Regions from separate parts of the Jeotgalicoccus sp. S0W5 genome, predicted to be linked through region 1. Evidence: riboswitches for the same ligand, from Rfam matches in the RefSeq annotation. Region 1 holds a riboswitch; the other holds the start of a gene.
What was found. A riboswitch is a leader RNA that binds a small molecule or an ion and turns the genes downstream of it on or off. The one in region 1 is predicted to bind S-adenosylmethionine.
Positions count from the first base shown of each region.

Region 1 (11,100 bases):
TGAAGATGTCTTAAAACCGAAAGATGAAGTCACAAGCTATTATTCTGAAACTTTCATGTTGATTAACGCATTTGAAGCTGAGTCTGATGAGCCAGCTGATACAGATTTAATTGGTTTGACTGCAGAAATCAACGAAGAGGATGAACTTCAAGTTTACTCAGGTCAGTGGTATCAAGAAGATGAGTTCATCTACCCATATGCATATGCAGATAGTGACACTTTACTTTATATAACTGAGGATAAATGGACGGATATAACAGGTGAAGCTGAAGCAGAAGAAATATATTACGGTACGTATTCAAGCGTTTACGATGCATTAATGGAAAGTGAGGATGTCATAGAAATTTTTGAAGATGATGATAATTATTATTTAATTAATGTCGGTCAAGAAGAAGTCCTTCATGAGACATTTGGTTCGATTTATGAAGTCGAGTTCCAAAATGCAGATGAGGAATCACAAAATAATGCAGTACTTGCAATAGTTGATAAAGACTCAAATGAAGTTAGTGACCTCACCTACATTAGTAATGCCAAAGGTTTAGCTGAAGGGATAGAACTACAAATCGAAGTTGCTGCTAAGTTTGATAATTACGGCGACTACGACGATGGTGTGACAGAACCTACTGAAGGTGAGGAAATTGAAGTTGGTGAACAGAGTAGCGAAAATCGAAGTGGTGTTGATGCATCGAGTACTGGAAAAGTTGAAGGAGAAACTTTGACAGGTAAAGATGGTGCAGAAATTAATTCTGTTCAAGAAAATAACCAAGGCTTATCAACAGCACTTGAAGAAGCTGAAGATACGGATGTTGAAATTGATGAAATCTTTAAAGATAAAAGCGAGATTTATTCTTATTACTCAGAGTTTGATGCAATGGTACGCTTAATCGGTGAATCTGATGATGAACAGAGGGAAGAAACGGTTAAAGCAACTGCTGAAATTTATGAAGTCGAAGATGAATTAGAAGTTTACTCTGAAGTTGCGAATAATGGCGAGGACTTAGAACCATCTGTTTATGCAAGTGAAGAAATTTATTTCCAATATGATGGAAGTAAATGGAATGATCTGTCTACAGAAGGGAATGTAGAAGACGTTTATAATCCCACATATAGTAATATGTATGATGTCTTCATGGAAAACCAGGAACTACTCGATGTTAAAGTAGATGATGACTATTATTATCTTTATAACATCTCAAATGATATGGAAATTCATGATACATTTGGTCAGATATTTGGAGCAGAAATCAATAATGGTGTTGAAGATGAACAAGTGAATGCCATCGTTGGTGTTTTAGATAAGGAAACAAATGAATTGAGTCAAGTAACCTATATCTCTACAGCACCATCTCAGAATGGTGAGGGTGCAATACACTTAGAAATGTCTGGTATATATAAAGATTATGGAAAATTTGATGATGATGGTATAACTGTTCCTGACGAGATATACGAATAGGATGAAATAATTATGACCAAGTTCTTAAAATTTAAAGTACTTGGTCTTTAATATTGTATAATAATAGTAAACATAAGCAAGGTGGGAGAAAATATGGAATTCGTGACATTAAATAATGGTGTTGAGATGCCAATAGAAGGTTTTGGTGTCTTTCAAATTGAACCGGAAGAAACTGAGAAGTGTGTACTAGATGCAATAGAAGTTGGATATAGACACATTGATACAGCAGCCACCTATGGCAATGAACGTGGTGTTGGTACTGCAATTAAAAAATCAGGTATTGATCGTAAAGATTTATTTATTACTAGTAAATTATGGGTGGAAGATCAAGGTTATGAATCAACTTTAAAGGCATTTGAGAAATCCCTAGAGCGTTTAGGGACCGATTATTTAGATTTATATTTAATTCATCAGCCATTCGGGGATTATTATGGTTCATACCGTGCTATGGAAGCATTGTATAAGCAAGGAAAAATTAAAGCGATTGGGGTTTCAAACTTTGATTCCGCACGATTAGTTGATTTGATTATGAATAATGAGATTGTACCTCAGATTAATCAAATAGAACTACATCCATTTTTACAACAAAAAGAAGCAATCAAGGTGATGAAAGAATATGGCGTTCAAGTAGAGTCATGGGGCCCTTTAGCAGAAGCTAAACATGGTATTTTAGAAGAAAAAGAATTACAAGATATCGCACAGAAGCATAAAAAAACCGTTGCACAGGTCATCCTTAGATGGCACCTCGATAATGGTATCGTTATTATTCCTAAGTCTGTAAATAAAGATAGAATGATTGAAAATCTAGATATCCACGATTTTAATCTAGACAGTGCTGATATGAGAATCATTGAAGCTTTTGATGGAAGTCAAAATAAAATTGTGGATCATACTGATATCAATATTGTGATTGGTATGAATAAATCAAAGACACCAGAGTGAATGTAAAATCCCTGAATGCCAATATTGGTATTCAGGGACTTACCTTATAAGAAAGAAATTAATATACCACCAATTGCACCACTAACCACAATGAGCCAAGGTGGAGATTTTAAGTAATTCAACATGACAAATAGTATTGCAGCTAAGGCGAAATCTGCTGGTTGATTAATGGCAGAAGTTGAGATTGGTGTGTAAAGTGCAGCAATTAAAATACCAACCACTGCTGCATTAACCCCCATTACAGCCCCTTTAGTTTTAGCATGATTTCTTATCATATCCCAGAAGGGCAGGCTGCCTAAAATAAGTAAAAATGCTGGTAGGAATATTGCGAATGTTGCAAATAAGCCACCGAGCCAGCCATTCATAACAGTGCCGAGGTATGAAGCGAAGGTGAAAAGCGGTCCTGGAACTGCTTGAGTTGCCGCATAGCCTGCTAAAAATGCCTCTTGTGAAATCCAGCCCATTGGTACAAGTTCTTGCTCTAGAAGTGGTAAAACAACGTGACCACCTCCAAAAACCAAGGAGCCAGCACGATAAAAGCTGTCAAAAACAGATACCCAATAATTTCCCGTAAATTCTCTTAACATGGGTAGTAAGAATAACAATATAAAAAATAAACTTAAACAGATGATAGAAAAAGTTTTGTTAACTGGGAACAAAGTTCTTTTCGTATCAGCTTCATGGTCCTTAAATATTAAAAATCCAAGCAGTGCAGCAATTAGAATGACGCCAACTTGTGTAATAACTGATGGAAAGATAAGTATAATAACAACGGCTAAGAGCGCAATCAGTTTTCGACTTAAATCAGGCGTTAAATTTTTAGCCATGCCAAGTATTGCATGTAAGACGATGACTACTGCAACAATTTTTAAGCCTTGAATCCAAGCTGCATCAGCAATATTGAAGGTTGTTAAAAGACTAGCAAAAATAATTAGTGCAATGACTGAAGGTAAGGTGAATCCTAAAAATGAGATGATACCACCTAAAACGCCACCTCGCATGACACCGACTCCGATACCTACCTGACTGGACGCGGGACCAGGTAAAAATTGAGAAAGTGCGACAAGATCAGCATAACTCTTTTCATCCATCCACTTTTTACGCTCGACATACTCGGTATGAAAGTAACCGAGGTGTGCAGAGGGTCCACCAAAAGAAGTTAAGCCTAATCTTGTGGACACTAAATATATTTCAAGTAATAGCATGAATCGCTTCATTTAATCCTCCTTAAAAACTTGTTTTTGTGTAGAATACCATTTAAAGTTATTGAGTACTATAGAAATTTATATTCTTTTACAATTCATAATGTAATTGAAATAAAGTAGGTGAATTAATGAAAAAGAGAGAAATTGCAGCGCTTGGTTTTCAGAAATTAGAATCGAATCTACAGTGTCCGATTTGTAGTGCTGATTTAAATGTCGTCGATTCAAATCGTTTAGTGTGTGTAAAACGTCATAGTTATGACTTAGCAAAACAAGGCTACGTCAATATGCTGCAAAAACAAGTATCTTCGATGTATGATCAAGACTTATTTGATGCGAGGTATAATATTATATCAGTTCATAATCTTTACAAAATAATTCATCAAAAAGTTGCTGATATAATTAATGCACTTCCAAATGAAAACCGCCTTATTTTTGATGCAGGTTCTGGTGAAGGTTCACATTTACGTTCAATTATAAAACTAGTTGATAAAGATAACACTCATGGTATTGGATTAGATATCTCAAAAGATGGTGTTTTACTCGCGAGTAAAAACTATAGTCATGAAAACTGGGTGGTCGGAGATTTAAGTCGTACACCGTTTAAAGAGAGTAGTATAGATGTAATCTTAAGCTACTTATCTCCTGCGAATTATGAAGAATTTCAACGTATTTTAAAGCCGAACGGCATACTGATCAAAGTTATTCCGGGTAGCAAGTACTTAAAAGAAATTAGAGAAACTTTAGCTGGTGATAGTCAAGAATATGAGAATACGGATACCTTGGAATTAATGAGAAATAAAGTAGATGTTATTTCCGAAGAGAGAATAACATATGAAGTTGAACTGGCTAGCGTCGCTTTAAAAGATTTAATAAAGATGACCCCGCTCGGTTGGCACGTAAGTCAGCAAGAGATTAAAGATTTTACTGAAACAAGCAGTAAAATAATTACTGTAGATTTACACATTATTCAAGCGAAATATTGAAATAACTGTCATTGTAATCTTATCAAACTGCGTTATAATACTGTTTATGGGCTATTATTTGAAATATTTGAGCTTATATTACAAAGATATTACAAACATAATTATTTCACATTAAGGCTTGAAATAACCCAAAGATTAAAATATAATGAAAATATATTAAGAAATACATAACAGAACGACCTATTAATTTATAGCTATACTTCATATTATTAGCTCAATCGTTCTTTGATAGTGCCTTTGGCCTAGATATCATATTATATTATTTATCTGTTAGGGAGACTTCGAGTCTCTCTTTTTTTATGACTATTTATAAGTAGTGGTGAGTAAGGTGGACGAAAAAGAATTATTAGAATATGCAGTAGCATTCTCTAAGAAGCATTTTAATGTGGATTTTAATATTTCACTAAGAATCTCAAATAGAATGACTGCAAAGCTTGGCGCTTTTGTAATTAAGACGAGACACAACAGGGTTATTAACGAAGAGATTGTCATGTCGAAAACCTTTATTGACAATAATCCGAGGCACGTAATTCTTGATGTCCTACACCATGAATGTGTGCATTTTTGTCTATATCGACTAAACAAACCTTACCGAGATCAAGATGATTATTTTAAGAATACACTCAAGAAGCTCAACATTTCATTAACAAGAACCTATAGATACAAAGGCATTTTACATCATTATCAATGTATGCACTGTAATTATAAATTTACTAAACGTATGAAGGGCTATGAGAAGCGGTATGTCTGTGCAGGTTGTCATTCGAGATTTGCTTATCTCGGTCAAAGTAATGAGTCGCCTTATATTGACTTTTAGAATTAAATCATATAGTATTACTCTAAATTGAATATGAAATTATCAAGAGAGATGGAGGGTCGGGCCCTATGAAGTCTCAGCAGCGGGCTTATTTAAGTACTGTGCTAAATCCTGCAGGCATCGGCTTGGAAGATAATCAAACATCGCCATTTGTCTACATGATGAATGGTTTTTTTATTTTAAAGAGGAGGTAGATCATGAGCATAAAATTGGAGAGCGTTTCAAAAACCTATCAATTAAAAGGTCGTAAGGTTGAAGCATTAAAAGAAACATCATTAGAAATTAAATCAGGTGAGATTTTTGGTTTAATCGGATATTCAGGTGCAGGTAAATCTACTCTTGTTAGACTAATCAACTTATTAGAACAACCAACAACGGGTTCTGTAACAGTTGCTGGTGAAGATTTAACAAAGCTCACTAAGCATGAACTCAGACAGAAACGACAGAAAATTGGCATGATATTTCAGCAGTTTAACCTCATTGAATCTAAGACCGTTTATGAAAATATTGAGTTTGTCTTAAAAGCTTCAAAATTTGATAAAAAGAACAGAACAGCCCGTATCAAAGAACTATTGGAACTGGTTGGTCTTGGAGACAAGGCTGAAATTAAATCATCAAATTTAAGTGGAGGGCAAAAGCAAAGAGTCGGTATTGCTCGTGCACTTGCAAATGATCCTGACATTTTGCTTTGTGATGAAGCAACAAGTGCCTTAGATCCAGACACGACTAAGAGTATTCTTAAATTATTGAATCGAATCAATAAGGATTTAGGTATTACGATTATCGTTATTACTCATGAAATGGAAGTCATCAAAGAGATTGCAGACCGGGTCGGTGTAATGTCTAAAGGCGAAATTTTAGAAATGGGTCATACTTACGATGTCTTTAGTCATCCTAAGCATGAAATTACTAAAGACTTTGTTCAAGAAATTTATAATTTTGAAGTCCCTAATCAGTTTAAGGCAACGCGTGAGAATCAAGTGATTACAATACAGTTTCTCAGTGAAAATGCAGAGGAAAATTATCTCAACAAACTCTACCGTAATTTTGATTTAAACATAAGCATCTTAAATGGACGTATTGAATACATTAAGGATCAACCACTTGGTTTTTTAATGTTCCAAGTGACTGGTAAAGAAGAAGAAATTAATAGACTGAAAAGTCATATTGACCAGACGAACGGCATAGAAAGGGTGGGTTACATTGGATAGTTTCAGTCAGTTATGGCCAATTTTATATAAAGCATTACTTGAGACCGTACAAATGGTTTCTATTTCAATATTTTTTGCAGTGTTATTAGGCTTACCACTTGGTATCCTTTTATATATTACACAGCATCCACTCCTTTTTAGAATTAAATCTTTAAACAGTGTTCTTGGATGGGTGATGAATATTATACGGTCATTCCCTTTCATTATCTTAATCGTTGCGATAATGCCTTTTGCAACTTGGTTAGTCAATGATTCACATGGGCCAGTATTTGCAAGTGTGGCCTTATCAATAGCTGCAGTACCACTATTTGCCCGACTCGTTGAATCTAGTTTCAACGGTGTTAAGGACGGAGTGATTGAAGCGTGTATTGCTGGTGGCGCTTCAATTTTCTTAATCGTTACGGATGTTTTGTTACCAGAAGCGAAAAAGAGTATTACCCAAGCGATTACGCTAACAATTATTTCAATTATTGCTTTCTCAGCGACTGCAGGCGTTGTCGGTGGTGGTGGTGTAGGTGACCTAGCCATACGCTACGGTTATTACCGTTATGACACATTAACGATGATTGTGACAGTGGTTGTCTTAATCATTATCGTACAAATTGTTCAGTGGGTCGGCGACCGACTTGCAAACAGAGCGGAGGATAAGTAATGAGAGGTATTATAACATTTTTAATTGGTACACTTTTTGTCATCGTTCTAACAACAGTTTTACTCCATGAGGATGAAGGTGAAGTGATTACTATTGGTGCATCTAGTGGACCATTTGCTGATATGGCAACCTATGCTTTAAAACCAGTACTGGAAGATTCAGGTTATTCAGTTGAAGTTATTGAGTACAGTGACTATATTCAACCCAATAATGCTCTAGCCAATGGTGATATTGACGCGAACCTCTTCCAAAATGTTCTCTTTATGGATAGTTATAATGAAGAAAATAATACTGAATTAAAGAATATCATTCAAGTACCTACGGCGCCCATGGGGCTATACAGTGGAACATTCGACAGTATAGAAAGTATTACTTCGGGAAGTGAAGTGGCTCTGCCTTTAGACCCTGTTAATGCTTCACGAGGTTTCTTAACTTTACAAGATGCTGGCCTCATAACTATTAGTGAAGATGCTGATATGTTTGCTATTGAAGAAGCAGACATTATTGATAACAAGAAAAACTTAGAATTTATCTTCCAAGATGCTGGTCAACTTCCTAGAAGTGTCGATCAGATTGGTCTGTCTCTAGTGCCTGGGAACTTTGCACTTGCGAGTGATATGAAGCTAGAAGATGCTTTGTCATTAGAGAATATGAACGAATATTTTAGAAATCAAATAGTGATTAATGGTGAAGACGCTGGTAGCAAAATGGAGGAAGACCTTATCAATGCTGTAGAATCAGACGAATTTAATGAAGTCATTGATGCGGATTTCCAAGGTTTCGATAAACCAAAAGAGGATGAATAATGGCGAGTGATTTATTGAATAGTTTAAGTCCGAGCTACTTTTCTAGCATGATGAACAAAAAATTAGAAACAGGGGAAAAACCACTCTTAAATCTAGCAGTGGGTATCCCTGATGGTCTAACACCAAAAGTTATTACTGATGCTGTTAAGGTTGCGATTGATAAGGAAGAAAACCAAAAATATGGTGCTTTTCGTGGTAAAGAAGAATTGAAAACCAGTATTAAAAACTTTTACAAGAGAACTTATGATGTCGATTTAAATGATGAGAATATCGCAATTTTATTTGGTACTAAAAACGGCTTGGTTAATTTCCCACTCGCACATTTAAATCCTGGTTCTGGAATTATGTTGCCAAACCCAGGATATGCCGATTACATTACAGCTGTTGAATTAGCTGGTGCAAAGGCCATTGATATGCCTTTACTTGAAGAAAATGATTATCTACCAGATTTCGATGCCCTAGAAAGAGAACTTAAAGAGACGGATTTAATTTATTTAAACTATCCTTCTAATCCAGTCGGTGCAGTTGCAACAAAAGAGTTTTTCGACGAAACAATTGATCGCTTCAGAGGTACGAATGTAAAGATTCTTCATGATTTCGCCTATGCAGCATTTGGTTTTAACGAACAACATCCGAGCATATTAACGAGTGATAAAAATCTTGAACAATCCATTGAAGTCTACTCACTGTCAAAAGGATTTAATATGTCAGGTTATCGTATAGGATTTGCTGTCGGCAATAAGGACATGATTGAAAGCATTAATAGATTCCAAGATCATACAAATGCTGGTGTCTTTGGTGTCACTCAGGATGCAGCAGTGGCAGCCTTAGATCATGCAGATGAACTGATACCAAAACAAAATGAAATCTTTAACAAGAGAAAGACATATATTAATGAAGCTTTAAGTGCATTAAATATTCCAATTCAGCATATCGACGGGGGTATCTTTGGTTGGATTAAAGTACCGGACGGATTTACAGGTGAAACATTCGTTGAGTATTTATTAAAGGATCAGTCGATTTTGACTACGCCGGGTATTCCATTCGGTAGCCGAGGGACGTATTATATTAGAATATCTTTAGCCGTAGAGGATTCGATATTACAAACTTTTGTCGACAGGCTAAAAGAGATTAAAAATCTCTGGTAAGTTTAGTGCTAGTCCCTTATTAAATGTGTTATTATTTATTTCAGATATATTTTATTGGGGGCGGACGGAGAGTGACTAAGTTTTTTAATAGAAACCGCTTGCTCATCGTATTATTTGGGATCATTGTTTTGATTGCCTTAATAGGGTTTTCATTAACAGACCGTAGTACGACGACAAAAGCTGAACAATTTACTGGCGATGCGGTCGCAACTACACAAGAAACCGTTAATGCACCATTTGGTTTTATCGGCAATATATTTTCAAATTTTTTTAATATGTTTGGTGCAGTTGAAGAGAATGAAGAATTAAAAAAACAACTAGATATGTTACCGCAACTACAGGCGGATAATGAGCGGTTAACTGAAGAGAACCAAAAGCTTCAAGAAGCCCTAGACGTTAGTTCTAATATGGATTATGAAACAATTAATGCAAATGTCATTTCAAGGTCCCCTGACCAGTGGTTAAACTCTTTTACTATTGATAAGGGTGAGAAAGATGGTCTAAAAGAAGGTATGGCTGTATCGACTTCTAAGGGATTGATTGGTATTGTTAATAGGGTGAACGGTGGTTCAGCCTTTGTGGAGATTATTTCATCCAATGCGTCTCAAAATAACCTATCTGTAGAGGTCAAACATGGTGACGAGACAGTTTATGGTAACATTAGAAATTTTGATACAGACAAAAATGTTTTAGTCATCGAAAACATTAAAAATCAGGTAACGATAGAACAAGGTGATGAGGTCTATACTTCTGGATTAACAGGTTCTTTACCTGAAGGTATTGTAATCGGTCAGGTAGTAGAAGTAGAAAATGATGAGTATGGTCTGAGTCAAAATGCTTACGTCCAAATGAACAGCGACTTAAATGACGTGGATACGGTGTTTGTTTTAAAACGAGATCCTGAATCATTGGAGGACTAAATCATGCAGATGATTGTCATCTTCATCTTGGGAATTATACTCATGTACATCGATATGACATTTACAGCTTTTAGTCCCATGATGTTGTTTGGTGTTGAGGTATACTTTGTACCTAAGTTCTTATTTATGTATATTTTACTTCTCACTATTTATGCGGGACCAAAAGTAAGCATGTTTTTCGCGCTACTGTTCGGCGTCATGCTCGATGTCTATATCGGTTCGATTTATGGGATCTATAGTTTTGGGTTTATTGCTTTTGTTATATTCATGCAAACAGCATTTCGCGTATTTTACCGTGACTTTGTAGCTATGGCTTTTGTTGTATTGCTGAATTCGTTTTTCTTTGATTTATATCAGTATCTTATCTATCGTATTTTAGAATTTATTTCTATGCCATTCTTTGATTATATTGCCTTAAGAGCAATACCGAGTGTATTGGTTAATGCGATTATGTTTACAATTATATATGTCTTAGCCATACAAACAGCAAAAGTGAGAAAAGAATTACGTAGTAACAATTGACATGGTGGTACAAAATTTGTATAATACAGTAGTTGATGAAAAGTGAACATCAACCGCTCATATATAGGTCTAAGCGGGAAACCCACCTATAATGGCGTGTCTTAAAAAATAGGAGGTGTAAGTATGTTTGCAATCATCGAAACAGGTGGAAAACAAGTAAAAGTTGAAGAAGGACAATCAATCTTCGTTGAAAAAATCAACGCTGAAGAAGGTGCTTCATTCACATTTGACAAAGTACTTTTTGTTGGTGGAGACAGTGTTAAAGTTGGTGCCCCAACAGTTGAAGGTGCTACTGTTGAAGCAACGGTTGAAAAACACGGTCGCGGCAAGAAAATCAACATTATCAAGTTCAAACGTAGAAAGAACTATAGCCGTAAGCAAGGTCACCGTCAGCCGTACACGAAATTAACAATCGGCAAAATCAACGCATAATGATTAAAG
Region 1 is NZ_SIRQ01000003.1:228,060-239,159, forward strand. It holds gene EYB29_RS03440 (hypothetical protein) at 1-1,453, shown strand, start outside; gene EYB29_RS03445 (aldo/keto reductase) at 1,547-2,395, shown strand; gene chrA (chromate efflux transporter) at 2,440-3,612, opposite strand; gene EYB29_RS03455 (putative RNA methyltransferase) at 3,729-4,583, shown strand; gene EYB29_RS03460 (SprT-like domain-containing protein) at 4,912-5,400, shown strand; SAM riboswitch class I at 5,437-5,539, shown strand; gene EYB29_RS03465 (methionine ABC transporter ATP-binding protein) at 5,598-6,611, shown strand; gene EYB29_RS03470 (methionine ABC transporter permease) at 6,664-7,263, shown strand; gene EYB29_RS03475 (MetQ/NlpA family ABC transporter substrate-binding protein) at 7,263-8,069, shown strand; gene EYB29_RS03480 (aminotransferase class I/II-fold pyridoxal phosphate-dependent enzyme) at 8,069-9,217, shown strand; gene mreC (rod shape-determining protein MreC) at 9,289-10,137, shown strand; gene mreD (rod shape-determining protein MreD) at 10,141-10,659, shown strand; ribosomal protein L21 leader region at 10,701-10,771, shown strand; gene rplU (50S ribosomal protein L21) at 10,783-11,091, shown strand; gene EYB29_RS03500 (ribosomal-processing cysteine protease Prp) at 11,091-11,100, shown strand, end outside.

Region 2 (7,288 bases), on a different contig from region 1:
TTATATAACAGTTATTTACCCACCCCCTTTTCCTTGAAACATCTTTGTCACAAAAAAATGGAATAATTTTTCTGATGCTTTCTTATGACTGTTATAATATAGCTTAATCATTAAATTGCGAGGGACTACATTGGAAACAGAACAAGTTCATAAGCGTAAGTCTATTAACTTACAAACATTATTTATAAATATTAAATACCTACTTAAAGGGAAAGTACTTATCGCAAATGTCCTACCTGTATTCACAGCGTTTTGGCTTGCTTTACACTTTACCCACCAGTCATTTTACGATCATCTTGGCACTTTTTTCATGACCATGGTTTCCAGCACCTTAGTCATATCTGGTGCTCTCATGTTTAACAACTGGTTCGAGCATGACCTAGATACACAAATGGACCGTACAAAAAAGCGCCCTACCGTTACAGGTGACTTTTCTTTAAGAAATGTCTTAATTGCTGCAATCATTACAACAATCATCGGATTGATCATAATTTTTTTGGTGAATATTGAAGCAGGAATCTACTCATTTCTTGGCTGGTTTTTCTACGTCGTTCTCTACACCTTTTGGTCAAAACGACGCTATACCATCAATACGATAATCGGTAGTATTTCAGGCGCTTTTACACCATTAATTGGCTGGGCCGTTATTACACCAGCGAATCATTTAGTACCCCTAATGTTGTTTTACATTTTACTTATTTGGCAGGTACCTCATACAATTTCAATCGCTATTAAAAGACTCGATGATTACACTAGAGCATGCATACCAATGCTCCCAGTTGTCATTGGCACCAAGGCATCAATTCGCCAGAACTTATATTATGTGCTCGCTTTGTTGCCCGTACCAATTATGCTCTTTGAATCACTCGGTATCATCTTTTCAATTGTGTCAGCTTTATTGACCTTAGGATGGGTTGTGCTATCTGTTCGAGGTTATACTACACACAATAAACACCGATGGGCAGAAATGAATTTAAGATACTCCCTTATCTACTTGATTGTTTCATTTATGTTGATGATCGTGTTAACGATATGATGAAAAATGTATATACTATTAACATAGTTCATTAAAAACCTCACTCGACTTGAAAGTCGAGTGAGGTTTTTCTTACTTATTCTGATGGAATAATATTACCACTGTACTCTTCATCAATATATTGCTTGATTTCATCTGATTGTAGGACTTCGATTAATCTTTGTAGTTCTGGACGTTCTTCATCTCCAGATCTAACAGCAACTAGGTTGGCATAAGGTGATTCTCCGTCTTCAACTGCGATTGAATCTTCAACTGGATTCAATCCAGCATCAATTGCGAAGTTTGCATTAATAATAACAGCAGGTGCTTCATTATTTTCATACATATTAACTAAAAGCTCAGGTGCTGTATTGTTATCAAAGTTAAAGTCGTGAGGATTTTCAGTAATATCATCAAATGTTGCGTCTTGAATTTCAACGCCTTCTTCGATTTCTACTAAGCCAGCGTTAACGAAGAATGAAAGGAAACGTCCTTCTTCTGCAGGATTATTAGATACTAAGATAGTAGAGCCGTCTGGGATGTCTTCAAGTGAATCATAGTCATTTGAGAATACTGCCATAGGTTCGATATGGACATTACCGATGCTAGTTAGGTCATAGCCATGTGATTCAATTTCACCGTCTAAGTATGGTGTATGTTGAAAGAAGTTTGCATCGACTTCTTCATCTGCTAACAAACGGTTTGGTGTTGTATAATCATTGACGATTTCTACATTCACTGTGATATCCTCTTCTTCAAGAATTTCTGCTGCTTTTTCTAAAATTTCAGCGTGTGGTGCTGGCGATGCTGCAACAGTAATTTCAGCACCTTCTCCATCACTTGATTCACCTTCTGAAGCAGAATCAGATTCAGAATCATTTCCACAAGCCGCTAAAACTAAAATAACTGAAAACAATGTAACTAAACTCAAAAATTTCTTCATGCAAAATCCTCTTTTCTATATAGTTTTATATTATATAATCAGCGTTTATCCACTCTTTTAGAGAAAAAGTCTCCTAAAATTTGAATGACGAAAACGATGATTAGAATTACCACAGTTGCAACAAGTGTGACGTCCGGTTGGTTTCTTGTAAAGCCAACCATATAAGCTAAGTTACCTAACCCACCAGCACCGATAACCCCTGCAATCGCAGTTGAACCAACAAGCATAATGGATGTTACCGTTATACCTGAAATTAGAGCCGGTAATGATTCTGGTATCAACACCTTCCAAATAATTGTCCAAGTGTTCGCACCCATTGATTCAGCCGCTTCTATTACACCCTTATCAATTTCTTTAAGTCCAATTTCAACTAGACGTGCATAGAAAGGTGCGGCACCGATAATCAGTGCGGGTAAGGCACCATTGGAGCCCATTACTGTACCCATGATTGCTTTTGTAAATGGCATAAGTAAAATAATTAAAATGATAAATGGAATCGCTCTAAAGAGATTGACGATGAAGGATGTCGTTCCATAAAGCGGTTTTGAGGGAACATTTTCACTCTTATTAGATAAGAACAAGATAATACCGAAAATGAGTCCAATTATAAAGGCTGCAATTGTTGCAATCACAGTCATGTATATCGTTTCATAAGTCGCTTCTATTACCGCATCCCATTTCACATTTTCAAAGCTAAACATATTTTTAAATTCTTCTATTACACTGTTCATCCTGCTTCAACCTCCAATGTGACATCGTGCTTTTTAAACTCATTTGAGATTGATTCCAGGGTTTCATTATCGATATCTAATGCAATATATAAATGTCCAAATGATTCTTGATTCGTCTGTTTAATATTACCTGATAGAATATTTACATCTAGATCGTAATTTCTTATGACCTCAGATACAATTGGAGATTTTGCTCTTGTACCTACAAAGTTTAATTTTACAATTGTTGAAGTAGGGAATGATGCTTTAAGTTCTTCAATTGCAAGTTGGTGGTCATCATCTGAAATATCATCCTTAACAAAGCGTTTTGTTACACTCGATTGTGGATTTTGGAACAATTCAATTACTGAACCGACTTCAACAACCTTACCATTCTCCATCACTGCTGCGCGGTCACATATCTTTCTGATTACGTGCATTTCATGAGTGATTAAGACAATGGTTAGATTCATCTCTTTTGTAATATCAACAAGTAAATCTAATACTTCATCAGTCGTTTCTGGATCTAAAGCACTTGTTGCTTCATCACATAGTAACACTTCAGGCTTGTTCGATAAGGCTCTAGCAATACCGACACGTTGTTTTTGTCCGCCTGATAGCTCACTTGGGTAATTATGTGCTCTACCTTCTAGTCCAACAAGTTTAATTAATTCATCAACGCGTGCCTGGCGTTCTTTTTTTGGTACACCTGCAATTTCCATTGGAAAACTAATATTTTCTGCGACTGTTCTTGACCACAGTAAGTTGAAATGTTGGAAAATCATAGACACTTTCTGGCGTTTATTTCGAAGATCACCTTTGGACATTTTACTGATGTCATCTCCACTGACAATCACGTCACCTTCAGTTACATCTTCTAGTCCATTTAACAATCTGATTAAGGTGGATTTCCCTGCACCTGAGTAGCCGATTATCCCAAATATTTCACCGTGATTAATCGATAAGTCAACTTGGTCAACTGCTGTTATATTTTGTTTCTTAGTTTTAAATATCTTAGAAACACTTTTTATATTAATCATGATACATTACCCTTTCTCATCGATCGAAAATTAAAAGACCTACTCATAATATTATGAGTAGGCCTTTTAATTTCATTATGCCTCTCATCTTTAGGATTTGTTCCTGTGATTTAGCACCTTGTCATTAAGACGGTTGCCGTGGCTTCTTAGGGCACTTCCCTCCACCACTCTTGATAAGAGTTCTATTCGATTGAGATTTATAATATCAGACTATTCTCTACTAGTCAACCAGGAATTCATCTAATACTTCATTTAAATATGGTACTGAGTGAAAAGCATAGAGTGCATTCACAAGTTGACCATTTTTAAATAACAGCAAGGCTGGTGCTGAACGTATGTGATACTTATCTATTAAGTCTTTATGGTAGTTCAAGTTAATTCTCTCGTATGAGATATCCTTCATCTCAGTGACGACTTTCAACATGGATTCTGAAATTTCACATGTCTTACACATCGTGGCATAACCAAAGATAATATAACTGTCCTTATCCTGTGTATTCTTTAATAAATCTGCTGTTGAAATTATTTCCTTCACGATAAAACTTACCTTTCATTATTAACGCATTATCTACGTAAAAACCGTGTCTTAAGAGGAGGTTAGCTAGATAGTCATGCGGGCAACGACCGACTTCTCCAAATTTTGGATCAATATAAATATGCGTGCTTTCACTTAAATGTTTTTTAAACCATTGACGAATTTTTCTTCCTTCTTTATCCGCATCGGATAATATAAAAATTTGCGAATCACCTAGCTGTTCGATAATTTCATCTAATTTGGAAATACCCATTGTTCCGAAAGTGCAAATAATTTGAGCCGGTTCTACTAACACTTCTTCTAAGCGACGTTTATCAGTCTTGCCTTCAACAATGAGTACCTTATCAGAAAGATTCATTCGTATCACCCTTAGTTTAATTTTATACAAATTCACCAGAAGTAATAAATATTTGTTTTTAAAAAACTCCGGACAAATGTCCAGAGTTTAAAATTAACCCTCGATAACTGCTTGATAACTAGCAGCATCAAGAAGATTATCAAGTTCGCTTTCATCTGAAAGTTCAACTTTCAGCATCCAAGCGCCTTCATATGGATTTTCATTTACAAGTTCAGGACTATCTTCAAGCTCTTCGTTAATCGCAACGATTGAACCTGAAACTGGAGCGATTAATTCTGAAACAGTCTTAACTGATTCAACGCTACCGAATGATTCACCTGTTGATACGTCGTCGCCTTCCTCTGGAAGCTCAACAAACACAATATCACCAAGTTCAGATTGTGCAAAATCAGTAATACCGATAGTTACAGTATTCCCTTCAACCTTTACCCATTCATGGTCCTCACTGTATTTTAGATCTTGTGGTAATGACACGCTAAAACCTCCCTTTTAACTTATCATATATATTGTTACATATTCATCATACTACAGGCAAGAAGATTAATTCAATAAAGCTTGCTCATAATTTTCTTCTTTAAAACCTAAAAGAACTTGGTTATCTAATACAACCATTGGTCGCTTGATTAACATACCGTCACTTGCAAGCAATTCAAACTTTTCGTCATCTGAAAGTTCAGGCAAGCGTTCTTTTAAATCAAGTTCTTTAAATTTGCCCCCTCTTTTATTAAAGAAATCATCTACGTTATATGAAGAACGGTCTACAATACCTTTTAGCGTATCGATTGACGGTACGTTTTCGACCATATCTATGGCAGTGAATTCTAAGTTGTTATCCTCTAAAAATTTCTTCCCCTTACGGCAAGTTGTACATTTTGAATACTCATAAAAAGTTATCATTATATCCTCCTAAAATAGAAAGTCATCTTAGGTTAATTCTACCTTAGAAATAATATTTTATACACTTAAAACACAAAATAAACCCAAAACCTTTGGGGGAGGTTTTGGGCCAGGGTTTAGGATTTAAGAAGTGTATATTATCTTCTAACCTTACTCTAACATCTAAATATTATTAGAACGTAAACTCTGTGTAAAAATTATCATAAACTCGTTAACGCTTTCCTTAGTTCACTTATATGAATTTGTCCGGGCGCCGCATCTCGGCTGATGTAACCATAAGTAAATAATGGGGCATAGTCGCCTGTTAACACGCGTGTACGCTTACCTAGCTCACCCATAGATATTCCGATGACTTTATGCCCATATTGAGCTTTAGCTGTTTTTTGAACGTCTACAACTGTATCTACATCCTCACCGTTTGTAGGGTAGAGGGCAAACTTAAACACATCCCCTTCAACTTGATTCATCTGACTAAGTAAATCCATGAGTGCATCGTAATCAAGAGTTTCTTTAAAGTTATGATAGCTCAGTAGCGTTTTAATTTGATGTGTCTTTGCAGTCTCAATAATTTCCTGCAGTATTTTTTTACCCACTGACATTTCAATATCTATATAATCAATATCCATAGACTTACAAACCTCTAGTAAAAGCGCTTGATATTCAACCGTAGTTTTTGAGCCCTTGCCTCCTTCTCCAGAAGTTCGGTACGTGTAGATGATTTCTTTATCGAAAGCTTTAAACTTATCTATGATTCGTCTTACAATTGATGCGTGATCCTGTCGATTTAAAGCATCAAACACATCCCCTCGTATTTCCACTATATCAAAATCACTTAAGTGACTTTCTGCAGCTTCAATCTCTTCATTTATTGCATCAGAGTTATAACCTGAAAAAGTGACGACAATCTTAGTAGTATTCATTATTTTGCCCCTTGAATTTTATTCTATAAAAAGTTTTTAAATATCATGTTGTATTGTACTATAATTAGTATTGGTATGCAGTGATGATTTTAATACTTATATGAATACGATCAGGAGGATTTATTTAATTGAAGAAAACAATATTATACACGAGCTTAAGTGCTAGCCTTCTCTTAGCTGGCTGCAGTAGCGAAGTAGACTCAGAAACTATACAAATCGAAGAAGAATCCTCAATCGTAGATGATACAGAAGAAGATGTCGAAGAAAATACCGATAGTGCGCAACAAGAAAACGATGCTGATACAGACCTTTTAGCAATTGGTGAATCTGCAACGATTGATGACATCACACTCACCATTGATGATGCATATCTGACCGATGAGAGAAATGAAACTAACCTCATAGATGTGAGTGGTGTGCTTATTTTAGAAGTTACATATGAAAACAACTCAGAAGAAACCTTTCCGACAGGTCGAGATATCGTCGTTGAGTCTGAAGGAGAATTGATGCGAAGCTATGAGCTTGAAGACATACTATTAGAAGATTTGCCGCCAGGTGAAAGCATCAGCGGTCGTATGGCATACGGATTGGTCAACGAACCCGAAACACTTAATGCGACATTTCAGCCATTATTAAATGAGTCAGAAGAAGAAGCTGTCTTTGAAATCGACATTTCCGATGAGCATTAGGAAAGGTTTTATTGTTTCGGTGATATGTGAGCCTGTCTCGGACAACTTATCATCATTTTGACCTATTTCGGTGATAAGTAATCATATTTCGAGCAACTTATCACTGCCTCATAAATCAAAAATGCACTCTGTACAAGTACAGAGTGCATGCTTTTTGTATTCTATTCTACAACCTCAACTG
Region 2 is NZ_SIRQ01000018.1:178,599-185,886, forward strand. It holds gene cyoE (heme o synthase) at 131-1,036, shown strand; gene EYB29_RS10770 (MetQ/NlpA family ABC transporter substrate-binding protein) at 1,113-1,958, opposite strand; gene EYB29_RS10775 (methionine ABC transporter permease) at 1,997-2,689, opposite strand; gene EYB29_RS10780 (methionine ABC transporter ATP-binding protein) at 2,686-3,708, opposite strand; SAM riboswitch class I at 3,790-3,888, opposite strand; gene EYB29_RS10785 (thioredoxin family protein) at 3,929-4,243, opposite strand; gene EYB29_RS10790 (toprim domain-containing protein) at 4,194-4,601, opposite strand; gene gcvH (glycine cleavage system protein GcvH) at 4,695-5,075, opposite strand; gene EYB29_RS10800 (Spx/MgsR family RNA polymerase-binding regulatory protein) at 5,142-5,498, opposite strand; gene aroD (type I 3-dehydroquinate dehydratase) at 5,699-6,418, opposite strand; gene EYB29_RS10810 (hypothetical protein) at 6,547-7,107, shown strand; gene EYB29_RS10815 (Ohr family peroxiredoxin) at 7,269-7,288, opposite strand, start outside.
Region 2: linked by a shared signal. The riboswitch ahead of EYB29_RS10780 (methionine ABC transporter ATP-binding protein) and the one ahead of EYB29_RS03465 (methionine ABC transporter ATP-binding protein) in region 1 are both predicted to bind S-adenosylmethionine.